Regions from separate parts of the Nocardia sp. CA-135953 genome, predicted to be linked through region 2. Evidence: riboswitches for the same ligand, from Rfam matches in the RefSeq annotation. Region 2 holds a riboswitch; the other holds the start of a gene.
What was found. Region 2 has a riboswitch for cobalamin ahead of metE (5-methyltetrahydropteroyltriglutamate--homocysteine S-methyltransferase). Riboswitches for the same ligand answer to the same signal wherever they lie in the genome.
Positions count from the first base shown of each region.

Region 1 (7,632 bases), 1.5 Mb from region 2:
GCGCCCATCTCGCATATCGATTCGAAGGTCACCAAGGCCAGGCCGACCGGGGTCGAGGAACTCGACCGGGTACTCGGCGGGGGCATCGTGCCCGGATCGGTCGTACTGCTCTCGGGTGAGCCCGGCGTCGGCAAGTCGACGCTGCTGTTGGAGGTCGCCCATCGTTGGGCCGGTCAGCGCGACGAGAAGTCGCTGTATGTCACCGCCGAGGAATCGGCCGGACAGGTTCGGCTGCGCGCCGACCGGACCAATGCGGTGCACGAAAGGGTATATCTCGCAGCGGAATCGGATCTGTCGATCGTGCTCGGCCATGTCGAACAGGTGCGTCCGACACTGCTGGTGGTCGACTCGGTGCAGACCATGCTCGTCCCGGAGGTGGACGGCACCATCGGCGGCGTCACCCAGGTGCGCGCGGTCGCGGCGGCGCTCACGTCACTGGCCAAGGCGAGCGGCATTGCGGTGCTGCTGGTCGGACATGTCACAAAGGACGGCAATGTCGCGGGCCCGCGCACGCTCGAACATCTGGTGGATGTGGTGCTGCAGTTCGAGGGCGACAAGAACTCCACACTGCGCATGGTGCGCGGCATCAAGAACCGCTTCGGCAGCTCCGACGAGGTCGGCTGTTTCGAATTGCACGACGACGGGATCTCCTGCGTCACCGATCCGTCCGGGCTTTTTCTGCACCACCGCACCGATTCGGTATCGGGTACGGCGGTCACGGTCGCGATGGACGGTAAACGGCCGCTGGTCGCGGAGGTACAGGGTCTGACCGTGCACACCGAGATCCCGAATCCGCGGCGGGCGGTGAGCGGGCTGGACTACAACCGGGTCGCGATGGTGCTCGCCGTACTGCAGAGCCGGGGGCGGGTGTTCCTCGGCAAGCACGACGTGTACGCCGCGACCGTCGGCGGTATGCGCCTGCTGGAGCCAGCAGCGGATCTCGCTGTGGCACTTGCCATTGCGAGTGCCGAGCGCGATCAGGCGCTGCCGGTCGGCTGGATCATCCTCGGTGAGGTCGGGCTGGCGGGCGAGGTGCGCCGGGTCACCGGACTGGAACGCAGACTCGCCGAGGCCGAACGCCTCGGCTTCACCACCGCGCTGGTGCCACCCGGTTTGGCACGCACCAAGAGCGGCATGAAGATCCACGAGGTGACCGACGTCAAGTCGGCCATCCGCCTAGCCGGACTCCGTAAACAGCGCACCGCAGCCACAGAGACCGCCCCTGACTTCTGAGCCGACAATGACTCTCGGACAACCGGTCAGGCGATGTTGAAGGGTTCGGCGGCGCTGCGGAGTGAGCCCAGTTGGGCGACAACGGCGTACGCGCCGGGTGGAACCTGGACGCGGTCGCCCGCACAGTTGGGTTGGGAGGTCGAGCCCGACCAGGTGACCATGAATGCCGCCTGCTCGCCGCGGTTCAGGGTGCGGACGTCGGGGGCGCCGTCCGGGTAGCAGTCGGTGCTCGACCATAGGCGGCGCTGGCCGTCGAGGCTGGTCACCGAGACCTGCTGCAGTCCGGAGCCGACATCGCGCGAACAGGCCGTGGACGAGATATTGGTGATCACGACGCCGAATACCGGATTCTCACCGGTCTTGTAGGTCGGCTGCTCGACGGTCACCTTCACCGCGAGCGACTGATCCGGGCAGATACCCGCGGCGACCTGGCTGGCGCTCGCCGCCGCAGCGGTAGTGCCGGTGGGCTTCGCGCTGGATTCGCCGGTGGTCGGCGGCGGCGAGGAGGACGCGCCCGCGGGCTTATTCGTCGCTGACGCGGAACTGGTCGCGGCCGCTTTTGTCGTACCGGGCGAATCGCCGCCGCGCGTGACCGTCAATACCAACCAGATCACCAGTGCGAGCGCCACGACCAGGACACCTACGGCGAGCGCGCGGCGTCGCCAATAGATCTCCGGAGGCAGCGGTCCATTCGGTTCCAGCACGGAGTCAACGGTAAGGGCACGATCCGGTACAGCGACTCAGGACCCCGGCGTGTCGGATCGGAAAACCCGCGCACGGCAGGTAAATTCCGCTCCCACCGTTGGATGTCTCGATTCGGCCGGATCAGGCCAGCTCACCGGTTCAGGCCAGCTCACCGATATTGCCGACGACCCGCTGCAACTTGACTTCGCCCTCGGCCAGTTTGTATGTGACGCAGGCGATCGCGCATTCACCTGTGGCAACGCGCTGCGAAATGATCATCGAGCGCTGCATGAGCAGTCGGCTGGTCTCCACCACGTGCCTGGCCTCCATCTCGTCGACGGTGGACAGCCCTTCCCGGCGTCCGACCAGAATCGACGGCGTGACCCGCTCGACCACACTGCGGATGAATCCGCCGGGCACTTCGCCACCGTCCAGCGCGTCGATGGTGGCCTTCACCGCGCCGCAGCTGTCGTGCCCGAGCACCACGATCAGCGGCACATTCAAGACCTGCACGCCGTACTCGATCGAGCCGAGCACCGAGCTGTCCACGACATGGCCGGCGGTGCGCACGACGAACATATCGCCGAGGCCCTGGTCGAAAATCAGCTCGGCCGCCACGCGGGAGTCGCCGCAGCCGAAGAGGATTGCGTGCGGGTGCTGGCCGCTGACGAGCTTGGCCCGGTCGACCGCGCCCTGACTAGGATGCAGCAGGTTGCCGTTCACGAAGCGTGCATTGCCCTCGCGAAGGGATTTCCAGGCACTGATCGGGTTGGAATCCGGCATACCGACCATTGTGCACATCGCAATGGTTACCAGCGAGTCCGGTTCGTTACGGCTCGGCAAATATCGACCGGCCGCAGGACAATAGGAACGGTGAGGGCAGTGTCGGAGGGCGGCGCAGCGCAACAGCATGCAGGCGGAAAACCCAAGATCACGACGGGTACCAATCGGGTGGATGCCGAATCGTTGCTGGACTGGTACCGGGAGACCGCGCGGGATCTGCCGTGGCGACGCAAGGACGTCACCGCCTGGCAGATCCTGATGAGCGAGATCATGCTGCAGCAGACGCCGGTGGTCCGGGTCGAACCGATCTGGCGGGAGTGGGTCGCGCGCTGGCCGGTCCCCTCCGCCATGGCGGCCTCGTCGCAGGCCGAGGTGCTGCGTGCCTGGGGCAAGCTCGGATATCCGCGGCGGGCGTTGCGGCTGCACGAATGCGCGAAGGTGCTCGCCGACGAACACGGCGACGAGGTGCCGACCGATGTGGATGTGCTGCTCGGTCTGCCGGGTATCGGCGCGTATACCGCGCGGGCGGTGGCCTGTTTCGCCTACGGACAGCGAGTTCCGGTGGTGGACACCAATGTTCGCCGGGTGGTGGCGCGCGCGGTGCACGGGCGCGCGCAGGCCGGTAATCCGTCGTCGCGCGATCTACCCGAGACCGAAGCGCTGCTGCCGCGCCGAATCGACCATGCCGCAATGTTTTCCGCCGCGCTGATGGAACTCGGCGCGACGGTGTGCACGGCGCGCACGCCCGACTGCTCGCGTTGCCCGCTGCCGCAATGCGCGTGGGTTTCGGCGGGCAGGCCGGTCTCGGATGTGGTTCGTAAGACGCAGAAGTACGAGGGCACCGATCGTCAGGCGCGCGGTCGGCTGCTCGACGTGTTACGCGACGCGAGCGGGCCGGTCGAGCGAATCCGGTTGGATCTGGCCTGGACTCGCGATCCCGGCCAGCGCGACCGAGCTTTGGACTCGTTGCTGGTCGACGGCCTCATCGAACAAACCTCCGACGGGCTGTTCGCGCTGGCCGGCGAGGGCTAGACAATCGGGGTTTTCGAGTCCTTGTCGAACAAGCCCCGATCGGACACTCCACTACGGACTGCTCGCGTCGGCCGGCGAAGCTGGAACAGCCTCGTGCGACGTCATCGAGGACCTTGTCGAATAAGACCGACGGGCCGTTCGCCCTGACGGCCGAGGGCGGAACACAGCCTCATGCGGGAAGGTTCAGGGCCTTCCGGAGAAAGGCTTCGACCTCGGTGCGGTAGCGCTCGGGTTGGTCGTCGTGCACCAGATGGCCAGCGCCCGGGATGCGGACGTAGACGGCGTTCGGGTGGACATCGGCCATCTGCCGCATCTGGCCCTCGGGGGTGATGGTGAATTCGCCCTCGATCAAGAGAACGGGCGCTTCGACCGCGCGCCATTGCGCCCAGAAGTCGCGGGTTCCCCATTCCTCGGAGATATCGCGGAAGGTGGCGACCGAACCGTGCAGTCGGTAGCCGTCGGGGCCGTGCTCGAAGGAGTCGAGGAAGTAGCGACCGGCGACCGGGCCGAAGTAGTCCAGCACCGCATCCGCATCCGGAAACGGCTGCGGCCAGGACTCGATCATGGCCGCCCAGTTCGCGGCCGTGCGGCCACGGAAGTCGGGGGCGATATCCTCGACCACCAGCGCGCGCACCCGCTCCGGATATCCCGCGGCGAAAACCCAGCCGTGCAGACCGCCCATCGAATGTCCGATGACCACCATGGGTTCGGAAATTTCGGCGGTGGCCGCGGCGAGGTCGTCGATGAAGGCCTCGGTGGTCAATTCCACGGGCGCGGGACGACCGTGACCGGCGGCGTCGAAGGTGTAGACGTGGCCGAACTTGCGCAGCCAGTCGAGGTGATCGCGCCAGGTGCGGGCACTGCCCATCAGTCCGTGCAGCAGCAGGATCGGCACCCCTGCTCCACCTTCGTCATACAACACTGTGACAGTTTGCAGCGCCTACGGCGCTGCGTGTTCGCGGCCCCTGGTGTCTCGCGTCCGACCCTTTCGAGCGACCTGCAAGCAATCGCTGGGGGCGCGGCCGAGACTCGCGACTTCGTCGCATGCGCTTCGGCCACTCGGCTGAGTCGATGGCCGCGCCTTCGCGCGGGCGCGAGACGGGCCGCGAACGTCGCTCGTAAGACAGATCCGTGGTAGCCGGGTTCATCGGCGAACGTATTGTCGAGCGCATGGCTGTTGTGAAGATCAATGCGATCGAGGTTCCGGAGGGCGCGGGCCCCGAGTTGGAGAAGCGATTCGCCCATCGCGCGCACGCGGTCGAGGGCTCGCCGGGCTTCCTCGGCTTCCAGTTGCTCCGGCCGGTAGCCGGGGAGAATCGGTACTTCGTTGTCACCCAGTGGGATTCGGAGGAGTCGTTCGCGGCGTGGCGGGACGGACCCGCGCGCGAGGCCCACGCAGGCGAGCGGCAGAAGCCGGTTTCGACGGGTGTCTCGCTGCTGGAATTCGAGGTCGTACTGGACGTCGCGGCCAAGTCCGCTTCCTGAAACCGCTGGACAGACGCGGCGCGCGACGCGCCCATCCCGGCCTGGGCAAGTTACCCGCCGTGTTGACGGCGGGCGTGCACAGATGTCACAGTTCGAAATGACAAACGCGAGGGTGACGCGGTAATTCGGTGAAAATCCGGAGCGGTCGCGCCACTGTGTTCTTGCACCGAGTCCTCGGTGCCGGAAAGCCAGACACCGGCACCCTTGCACCGAACAACTCACGGGACGCGCATCCCTAGGAGGACTCGAATGGCTATCGCGCATTCACCGAGTCGGGCAACTGATTCACTCGGCACGCTGCTCATCGCAGTGGGCGTCGTTCTGCTCGCATTGCTCACGCTGTACCTGGTCGGCTTCGATCAGGGCGTCATCTCGCGCAGCGGGATGTATCTGCATGAGCTCATGCACGACGGACGTCACCTGCTCGGTGTGCCGTGCCATTGATCGGATCGCTCAAGACCCTGCTGATCCGTGGCCTGCTGGCCGGCCTCATCGCCGGTCTGCTGGCCGCGACAGTGGGCTATTTCGTCGGCGAGCCCAAGATCGACGCCGCCATCTCCATCGAAGAGGCCAATACCGCCAAGGCCGCCGAGCACGCCGAGGAACCAGCCGGGCATACGCACGGTGACGAGGAAGAACCGCTGGTCAGTCGGTCCGGACAGAAGTTCGGGCAGTTCCTTGCGCTCGGACTCGCCGGGCTCGCGCTCGGGGCGATCTTCGCATCGGTCGCGCATTTCGCACGCCGGTACACCACCTTGTCGGGGCCGAAGCTCGCGCTGGGATTGGCATCGGCCGGCTGGACCGCGATCGTGGCGGTGCCGTTCTTCAAATACCCGGCCAATCCGCCCGCCGTGGGTGAACCGGACACCATCAACCAGCGCACCCTGCTGTGGTTGGCGGCGGTGTTACTCGGACTGGCTGCCGTGGGTATCGGGCTCTACGTCTACAAACTGCTTGGCGCGCAACTCGGTACGGTCCGGCTGATCGCCGGGGTCGCGGCATTCGTCCTCATCGTCGTATTCGGGTACGTCCTGTTGCCCGGTGTGAACGAGGTGAAGGACGACTTCCCGGCCGTCCTGCTGTGGCAGTTCCGTGCGACATCGCTCGGCGAGACGGCCACCCTGTGGGCCTGTCTCGGCCTCGGTTTCGCGGCGCTCACCGAATTCGCGACGCGCGATAGCACTCTGGTACGAGAAACAGCCGCTACCGCAGGCTGATCCGGAGTTCGGACCGCGCAGGGCAGTGTCGGTCGCATGACCGGCACTGCCTTTTCCGTACGGCCGCGAACCGACCCACCGCACGCGGTTTCTGTGGCATTCACCGGCTTCGCCATTGCGCTGCTCTGCGGCGTCGGCGAGGCCATCACCTACACCGCCGTGCAATTGGACCGCCCGAATGCCGATATCGGCTCGCTCGCAACAGGTCTGGCCATTCGCGGCGGCATCTACCTGGTGGTTCTCGGCGTTGCCGTCCAGATGACGCGCGGCGCCCGCTGGGCCAGGCTGGTGCTCACCTTCGGCATCGGCGTTATCGGCTTGGCCTCACTGATCATCGAACCGCTGGCAGCCGCGTTGTCCGCCGAGCAGATCGGTGACCTGTTCGACGACCTCACCGCATCCGCAGTGATCGCCGGAATCTTCCGCACCGGGCACATCCTGGCCGTCTTGGTTGCCATCCCCGCCATGTACCCCCCGACCGCCCGCCGCTATTTCGCACAGGACCGCGTCATTGCCAGCCCGGGCGGACCAGGCCGGATTCGTATGCCATGACCACGAGTTGGGTGCGGTCTCGGGCGTCCAGTTTCATGAGGATGCGGCTGACGTGGGTGCGGGCGGTGGCGGGGCTCATGAAGAGGCGTTCGCCGATTTCGGCATTGGTGAGGCCCTCGGCTACCAGGGTCATGACCTCGCGCTCGCGGTCGGTGAGTTCGGTGAAGGCGGCGGGTGGAGGTTGTTTGGCGTGGGCGGAGAATTCGGCGATGAGGCGGCGGGTGACGCCGGGTGAGAGCAGGGCGTCGCCCACGGCGACGACTCGGACGGCGCGGACGAGGTCGGCGGGTTCGGTGTGTTTGACCAAGAACCCCGTTGCCCCGGCGCGCATTGCTTCGAAAACGTATTCGTCGAGTTCGAAGGTGGTCAGCACGACAACCTTCACCTCGGCGAGTTTCGGATCCTCGGCGATCATCCTGGTGGCGGCGAGGCCGTCCAGGACCGGCATTCTGATATCCATCAGGACCACGTCGGGGGTCAGGCTGCGGGTCATGCGGACGGCCTGTTCGCCGTTGTCGGCCTCCCCCACCACCTCGATGCCGTCCTGCGCATCGAGCAGAGCGACGAAACCGCCGCGCACAAGGGCTTGGTCGTCGGCAACCAATACCCGGACAGGCCCACCCGCGTCCCTCGAATCGCCGCCGTT
Region 1 is NZ_CP192082.1:700,065-707,696, reverse strand. Features, by position in the region: gene radA (DNA repair protein RadA) at 1-1,233, shown strand, start outside; gene ACQPXH_RS03280 (hypothetical protein) at 1,260-1,937, opposite strand; gene ACQPXH_RS03275 (carbonic anhydrase) at 2,077-2,700, opposite strand; gene ACQPXH_RS03270 (A/G-specific adenine glycosylase) at 2,848-3,732, shown strand; gene ACQPXH_RS03265 (alpha/beta fold hydrolase) at 3,902-4,654, opposite strand; gene mhuD (mycobilin-forming heme oxygenase MhuD) at 4,903-5,217, shown strand; cobalamin riboswitch at 5,283-5,435, shown strand; gene ACQPXH_RS03255 (CbtB domain-containing protein) at 5,467-5,661, shown strand; gene ACQPXH_RS03250 (CbtA family protein) at 5,652-6,434, shown strand; gene ACQPXH_RS03245 (hypothetical protein) at 6,528-6,986, shown strand; gene ACQPXH_RS03240 (response regulator) at 6,943-7,632, opposite strand, start outside; gene ACQPXH_RS03235 (sensor histidine kinase) at 7,632-7,632, opposite strand, start outside.
Region 1: it holds a riboswitch for cobalamin, as region 2 does, so the genes downstream of both, ACQPXH_RS03255 (CbtB domain-containing protein) here and metE (5-methyltetrahydropteroyltriglutamate--homocysteine S-methyltransferase) in region 2, are expected to answer to the same signal.

Region 2 (7,632 bases):
AGGGCCGCTGGCCTGGGTGCCGCAGCGCGAACTGCTGGTCACGGGCTGATCCTGGCGCAACCAAGCAATTGTTTGGTGTAATCGGGGCGATCGAACGACCGATGTGCCGATCGTATCGGCGCAAGGAAGCGAGCGAACCGAATGTCGAGCCCCGACGAAATCGTCACCGCAATGTGCCGCAGCTGGGCCGATCCCGACCCGGACCGGATCAGCGCCTTCTTCGCCGAAGACGCCGTCTACCACAACATTCCGATGGAACCCATCAAGGGTCGCGCTGCCATCCGCGATTTCATCGCCGGTTTCCTCAGCACCTTCGAATCCATCGAATTCGACGTGCACCACCAGGTCGCCGCCGGGAATATTGTCATGAACGAGCGCACCGATATCCTGCGCGGCCTGGGCAAAGACACACCGCTGCCGGTAGTGGGCGTCTTCGAGGTCACCGACGGCGCCATCACCGCTTGGCGCGACTACTTCGATATGGCCGCCATCAATCGCGCATTCGGAACCGAGCCCGCGGCCGAATAGTCGCGGGAATCGGCGGAACCGAATCGGTCTGCCATGCGTCGAAGTAGGACATCAGGGGTGATATCTGATGGCGACGTATGAGGAGGGGTTACGCATGGATCGTTGCTCGGAATGTCATACGGCCTGGCGGCGGGGACTGAGCGCGCGGTCGCGCCTGCGGCCGATGGTCCGCAACGGCGAGAGTTGTGAGAGGTACACGCCGCGCCGTCGGCTACGGCCTTTTCCTGGGACCGAATCTCATTGATATGCAGCCCGATAGCGCGGTGACCAAACCGCGCTATCGGGCTGCACGGACTTCGAGGGGCAATGTGATCGATTCTCAGGTCGGGTGTTCGCGTAGGGCGGTGCGGCCGCCGTCGCTCTCGGCGTAGAAACTGTTGGGAACGGTCCGCCGGACGGCGCGAACCCGGGCGGATGCGCTCGCCCCGGCCTGCGAGGACGAGCGCACCATCCGCTTAGCGCACCGCGGCCGCAGCAGCGACCAGATTGCGCAGTGACGCCTCGACCTCGACTGGTCCACGTGTCTTCAATCCGCAATCCGGATTGACCCAAAGCCGTTCGGCGGGAACGGCCTTCAGCGCGGCGCGCAGGGACGCGGTGATCTCCTGCACAGTCGGCACCCGCGGTGAGTGGATGTCGTACACACCCGGTCCGACGCCGAGATCGAAGCCCGCCGCATTCAGATCGTCGAGCACCTCCATATGCGAGCGCGCCGCCTCGATCGAGGTCACATCGGCATCCAATCCGGCGATCGCATCGATGACCTCACCGAATTCCGAATAGCAGAGATGGGTGTGGATCTGCGTGGCATCCGAAACTCCGGAGGTCGCCAACCGGAAAACGCCGACCGACCACCGCAGGTAATCGCCCTGATCGGCCGCGCGCAGCGGCAGCAGTTCCCGCAGCGCGGGCTCGTCGACCTGGATGATCCGAATGCCCGCGGCCTGCAGATCGATCGTCTCGTCCCGGATCGCCAGCGCCACTTGACGTGCCGAATCCGCCAACGGTTGGTCATCGCGGACGAAGGACCAGGCCAGAATGGTCACCGGGCCGGTCAGCATGCCCTTGACCGGCTTATCGGTCAACGATTGCGCGTAGCCGATCCAATCCACGGTCATCGGCGCGGGCCGCGCCACATCGCCGAACAGAATCGGCGGACGCACGCAACGCGTGCCGTAGGACTGCACCCAGCCCGCGTCGGTGGCGGCGAATCCGTCGAGCTGCTCGGCGAAGTACTGCACCATGTCATTGCGCTCCGGCTCGCCGTGCACCAGTACATCCAGGCCCAACTGCTCTTGCAACGCAATCACATCCGCGATCTCGGACCGCATCCGCCGCACGTACTCGGACCTGTCGATCTCACCCTTGCGCAGTGCCGCACGCGCCAGCCGGATCGCCGAGGTCTGCGGATACGAGCCGATCGTCGTGGTCGGCAGCGATGGCAGCCGCAGCCGCTCGGCTTGCAATGCCCGTCGCTGTTGCGCGGGTGCCCGCCGAGTCGCATCCGCGCCGAGCGTGGCCAGCCGCGCCCGCACCTGCGAATTGTCCAACCGAGGATCGGTGCGCCTGGTGGCGAGGGCGGCACGGACCGTGGCCAATTCGTCGGCGATGGCCCCGGGTCCCGCGCTCAGGCCGGTCGCGAGCAACCGCACCTCGGCGACCTTCTCCGCGCCGAACGCCAACCAGGAACGCAGGCGCTCGTCGAGGCCGGTTTCGCTCGCCAAGGTGTAGGGCACGTGCAGTAACGAGCAGGAACTCGACACCGCAACGGATTTCGCGCACCCCAGCAGCGTGCCGAGCGTCGCCAAAGCCTTTTCCAGATCGGTCCGCCAGACATTCCGACCGTCGACCACACCCGCCACCAGCAGCTTGTTCGCCAGCGCCGGTACACCGGACGGATCGGCGTCGACCGTGAAATCCAGTGCGAGACCTTCGATTTCGGTCTCGGCCAAGCCGCTCAACGCCGCACCTGGCCTGCCGAAGTACGTGGCAACCAGCAGCGCGGGGCGATCCGTCGTGGCCGACAGTTCAGCGTAGGTCCGCCGCACGAGTTCGACCTCGTCGGTGGTCAGATCGGTGACCAAGATCGGCTCGTCGAGTTGTACCCATTCCGCGCCCGCCACGGCAAGCAGCCGCAGCAGCTCCCGATAGAGCGGTACCAACTCGTCGAGGCGATCCAGCGCCGCACCGTCGGCCGCCTTCGCCAACTTCAGGAAGGTGATGGGTCCGACCACTACCGGCCGCGCGGGCACCCCGAGCGCGAGCGCCTCCCGCAACTCGTCCAACACCTTCGATGGATCCAGCGAGAACGCCGTCTCCGGACCGATTTCCGGCACCAGATAGTGGTAATTGGTATCGAACCACTTGGTCATCTCCAGGGGTTCGACCGTGTCGGTGCCGCGCGCCGCCGCGAAATAGCGATCCAGCGGATCGGCTATTCCGGCGACTCTGGGCGGCAGCGCGCCGAGCAGTACTGCGGTATCGAGCACCTGGTCGTAATGGGAGAAGGTGCCGATAGGGATGGAATCCATTCCGGCGCTTTGTAATTCGGTCAGCTGATCGAGCCGCAGGTCGCGGGCGATCGCGTGTAGTTGCTCCGCGTCGATGCGCCCGGCCCAATAGGACTCGGTGGCACGCTTGAGCTCACGGTGCGGCCCCACCCGCGGGAGACCGAGAACCGTCGCGGTGAACGGGTTATGCGTAACAGTCACGAATTTCTCCAGTGCTGAGATCGAAGACCATTGCCCTACGAGCTAGCGGAGACCGAGTGAACGTGCCGGCGCGCCGATGGAGCCCGACAATCGCACAGAGGTCCGCGCGCCCAATCCACGAGGCGGTGGCCGCCGGATACGGCGTATCCGACACGGCTGGCAGGTCTTCGGACTTGCGGGCACGGGCCTTCTGGCCGACCCCGTACGGGGCTCACCTACTGGCCGTCGCTTCCCGGGCTGACCATTTCGAGCGACCTGCAAGCAGTCGCTACTACCCAGTGCTGATGACGGCGGTCGTTCCTGCATACCGCTGCGGGACAGTCCCGGATTCTCACCGGGTTCCCTCTCGTCCGCGCACCGGTTACACCGATCCGCGAACTCGACTCCGTGACGCGACGTCGGGGCTCCATCTCGTCTACGCACGGCGAACCAGCTGCGTCAACCAGCATAGTCGGTAGCGCCACCCGATTTCCGTGCCGCGACAGCCAACACCCAGTTATGTGTCGGAGGTATGAACACAACTTCGCAAGCCTGCTAGGACCCGTTGTGAAGATTCCTGCGAAAGGGACTTCCCCGTCAGGCCACGATTCCGGGGCGGGTACCTTAGTTCAATGTTCTCGAAAGTCTTGGTTGCCAACCGTGGCGAGATCGCCATCCGCGCCTTTCGCGCGGCTTACGAACTCGGCATCGGGACGGTCGCCGTCTTCCCTTACGAGGACCGCAACTCGGTCCACCGGTTGAAGGCCGCGGAGTCCTACCAGATCGGCGAAGAGGGGCACCCGGTCCGGGCGTACCTGTCGATAGAGGCGATCATCGAGGCGGCCAAGTCCGCGGGTGCCGACGCCATTTACCCCGGTTACGGCTTCCTGTCCGAGAACCCGGACCTCGCGGCGGCCTGTGCGCGCGAGGGCATCACCTTCATCGGTCCGTCGGCCGAAGTGCTCGAACTGGCTGGTAACAAGGCCCGCGCGATCGAGGCGGCGCGGGCGGCGGGTCTGCCGGTGCTGAAGTCCAGCGCGCCGTCGGCCGATGTGAACGAACTGCTCGCCGCATCCGAGGCGCTGGACTATCCGATCTTCGTGAAGGCCGTAGCGGGCGGCGGTGGTCGCGGCATGCGCCGGGTCGCCGATCCCGCACAGCTGCGCGAATCGATCGAGGCCGCGTCCCGCGAGGCGGAGTCGGCCTTCGGTGATCCGACCGTGTTCCTGGAACAGGCCGTTGTCAATCCGCGCCACATCGAGGTGCAGATCCTGGCCGACCAGCACGGCAACGTCATGCACCTGTTCGAGCGCGACTGTTCGGTGCAGCGCCGCCACCAGAAGGTGATCGAGCTCGCGCCCGCCCCGAACCTGGATCCCGCACTGCGGATGCGCATCTGCAACGATGCCGTGGCCTTCGCTCGCCAGATCGGTTACAGCTGCGCGGGCACCGTCGAATTCCTGCTCGACGAGCGCGGCAACCACGTCTTCATCGAGATGAACCCGCGCATCCAGGTCGAGCACACGGTGACCGAGGAGATCACCGATGTCGATCTGGTGCAGTCCCAGCTGCGCATCGCGGCCGGGGACAGCCTCGAACAGCTCGGTCTGAGCCAGGACAAGGTCGCCATTCGCGGTGCGGCCCTGCAGTGCCGGATCACCACCGAGGATCCGGCCAACGGCTTCCGCCCCGACACCGGCCGCATCACCGCCTACCGCACCCCCGGCGGCGCGGGCATCCGCCTCGACGGCGGCGCGAACCTGGGCGCGGAGATCGGCGCCTACTTCGACTCGATGCTGGTCAAGCTCACCTGCCGCGGCCGCGATCTGCACGCCGCAGTGGCCAGGGCCAGTCGTGCGCTCGCGGAATTCCGCATCCGTGGCGTCACCACCAATATCGGGTTCCTGCTCGCGGTGCTCGACGATCCGGACTTCAAGGCCGGCCGGGTCACCACCTCGTTCATCGATGAGCGCCCGCAGCTGCTGACCCTGCGCGGTTCGGCCGACCGCGGCACCAAGATCCTGAACTACCTGGCCGATATCACCGTCAACAAGCCGCACGGCGAGCGTCCGACCACGGTGTATCCGCACGACAAGCTGCCCGCCATCGATCTGAGCGTGCCGCCGCCGGACGGTTCCCGTCAGCGGCTGCTGCGCCTCGGTCCCGAGGGTTTCGCGCAAGCGCTGCGTGAGCAGAAGGCCGTCGGCGTCACCGACACCACCTTCCGCGACGCACACCAGTCGCTGCTGGCCACTCGAGTGCGTACCAATGGTCTGCTCGGTGTCGCCCGACATGTCGCGCGCCTGACCCCGGAACTGCTATCGATCGAGGCATGGGGCGGCGCGACTTATGATGTGGCGCTGCGCTTCCTGTTCGAGGACCCGTGGGAGCGGCTGGCCGCACTGCGCGAGGCGGTGCCGAATATCTGTCTGCAGATGCTGCTGCGCGGACGCAATACCGTCGGCTACACGCCCTACCCGGAGCAGGTGACGCGCGCGTTCGTGCAGGAGGCCACCAGCACCGGTATCGACATCTTCCGCATCTTCGACGCACTCAACAATGTCGACCAGATGCGTCCGGCCATCGACGCGGTGCGCGAAACCGGCACGGCCATCGCGGAAGTCGCGATGAGCTACACCGGCGACCTGTCCAACCCGGACGAAAACCTCTACACCCTCGACTACTACCTCAAGCTCGCCGAGCAGATCGTCGACGCGGGCGCGCACGTGCTGGCCATCAAGGATATGGCGGGCCTGCTGCGCGCTCCGGCCGCTGCGACCCTGGTCTCCGCGCTGCGCAGCAACTTCGACCTGCCGGTGCACGTGCACACCCACGACACCCCCGGCGGTCAGCTGGCCACCTACCTCGCCGCGTGGCAGGCCGGTGCCGACGCGGTCGACGGCGCGAGCGCCGCCATGGCCGGAACCACCAGCCAGCCCGCGCTTTCCGCGATCGTCGCGGCCGCCGCGCACAGCGAATTCGACACCGGTCTCAGCCTGCAGAACGTCTGCGATCTGGAGCCGTACTGGGAGGCGCTGCGAAAGGTGTACGCGCCCTTCGAATCCGGGCTGCCCGCCCCGACCGGCCGGGTCTACACCCACGAAATCCCGGGCGGTCAGCTGTCGAATCTGCGTCAGCAGGCCATCGCACTCGGCCTCGGTGACCGTTTCCAAGAGGTCGAGGCGAAATACGCTGCGGCGGACCGGCTGCTGGGCCGACTGGTCAAGGTCACCCCGTCCTCGAAGGTGGTCGGCGATCTCGCGCTCGCACTGGTCGGCACCGGCGTCGATATCGAAAACTTCGCCGCCGATCCGGGCCGCTACGACATCCCGGATTCGGTAATCGGTTTCCTGCGTGGCGAACTCGGCAATCCGGCGGGTGGCTGGCCCGAACCGTTCCGCAGCCGCGCGCTGGCCGGTCGCGGACCGGCCAAGCCGGAGACCCCGCTGACCCCCGCTGACGAGGCCGGACTCGCCGGGTCCTCCGAGCTGCGCCGGGCCACGCTCAACCGCCTGCTCTTCCCCGGTCCCACCGCGGAATTCCTCGCGCACCGGGAAAAATACGGCGACACCATGGGTCTGTCGGCCAACCAGTTCTTTTACGGACTGCGCCGCGGCGAGGAACATCGGGTGCAACTGGAGAAGGGCGTCACCCTGCTCATCGGACTGGAGGCCATCTCCGAACCCGATGAGCGCGGTATGCGCACGGTCATGTGCATCATGAACGGCCAACTGCGCCCGGTCGCCGTGCGCGACCGCTCCATCGCCAGCGATATCCCGGCCGCCGAGAAGGCCGATAAGAACAACGCGGGCCATATCGCCGCCCCGTTCGCCGGTGTGGTGACACTGGCTGTGTCCGAAGGCGATTCGATCGCGGCAGGCGATATCGTCGGCACCATCGAGGCGATGAAGATGGAGGCCGCGATCACCGCACCGCGCGCTGGCATCGTCGGCCGGGTCGCGATCGGCAAGGTGCAGCAGGTCGAAGGCGGTGACCTGCTGGTCGAACTCACGGTGCGCGAGTCCGCGGCCGAATGACCCGGATCGTCGCGGGTACCGCGGGCGGGCGGCGGCTGCGCGTCCCGCCCGCGGGTACCCGGCCCACCTCCGATCGGGTGCGCGAGGCGCTGTTCAGCGCTCTCGATGCCCGCATCGATTTCGACGGCGTCCGCGTACTCGACCTCTACGCCGGATCCGGCGCACTGGGCCTGGAGGCACTATCCCGCGGCGCCACCCACGCCATGCTCATCGAATCCGACCGCAAGGCCGCGGCCATCGTGCGCGGCAATATCGCCGACCTCGGCCTGCCGGGCGCCGAACTCCGCATCGGCTCCGTCGCCACTGTCCTGGCGGGCGGCGGCGCGGGCACGTACGACGTGGTCTTCTCCGATCCGCCCTACGACGTCGACACCGCG
Region 2 is NZ_CP192082.1:2,185,577-2,193,208, forward strand. Features, by position in the region: gene ACQPXH_RS10060 (nuclear transport factor 2 family protein) at 142-528, shown strand; gene metE (5-methyltetrahydropteroyltriglutamate--homocysteine S-methyltransferase) at 984-3,239, opposite strand; cobalamin riboswitch at 3,381-3,616, opposite strand; gene ACQPXH_RS10070 (pyruvate carboxylase) at 3,851-7,255, shown strand; gene rsmD (16S rRNA (guanine(966)-N(2))-methyltransferase RsmD) at 7,252-7,632, shown strand, end outside.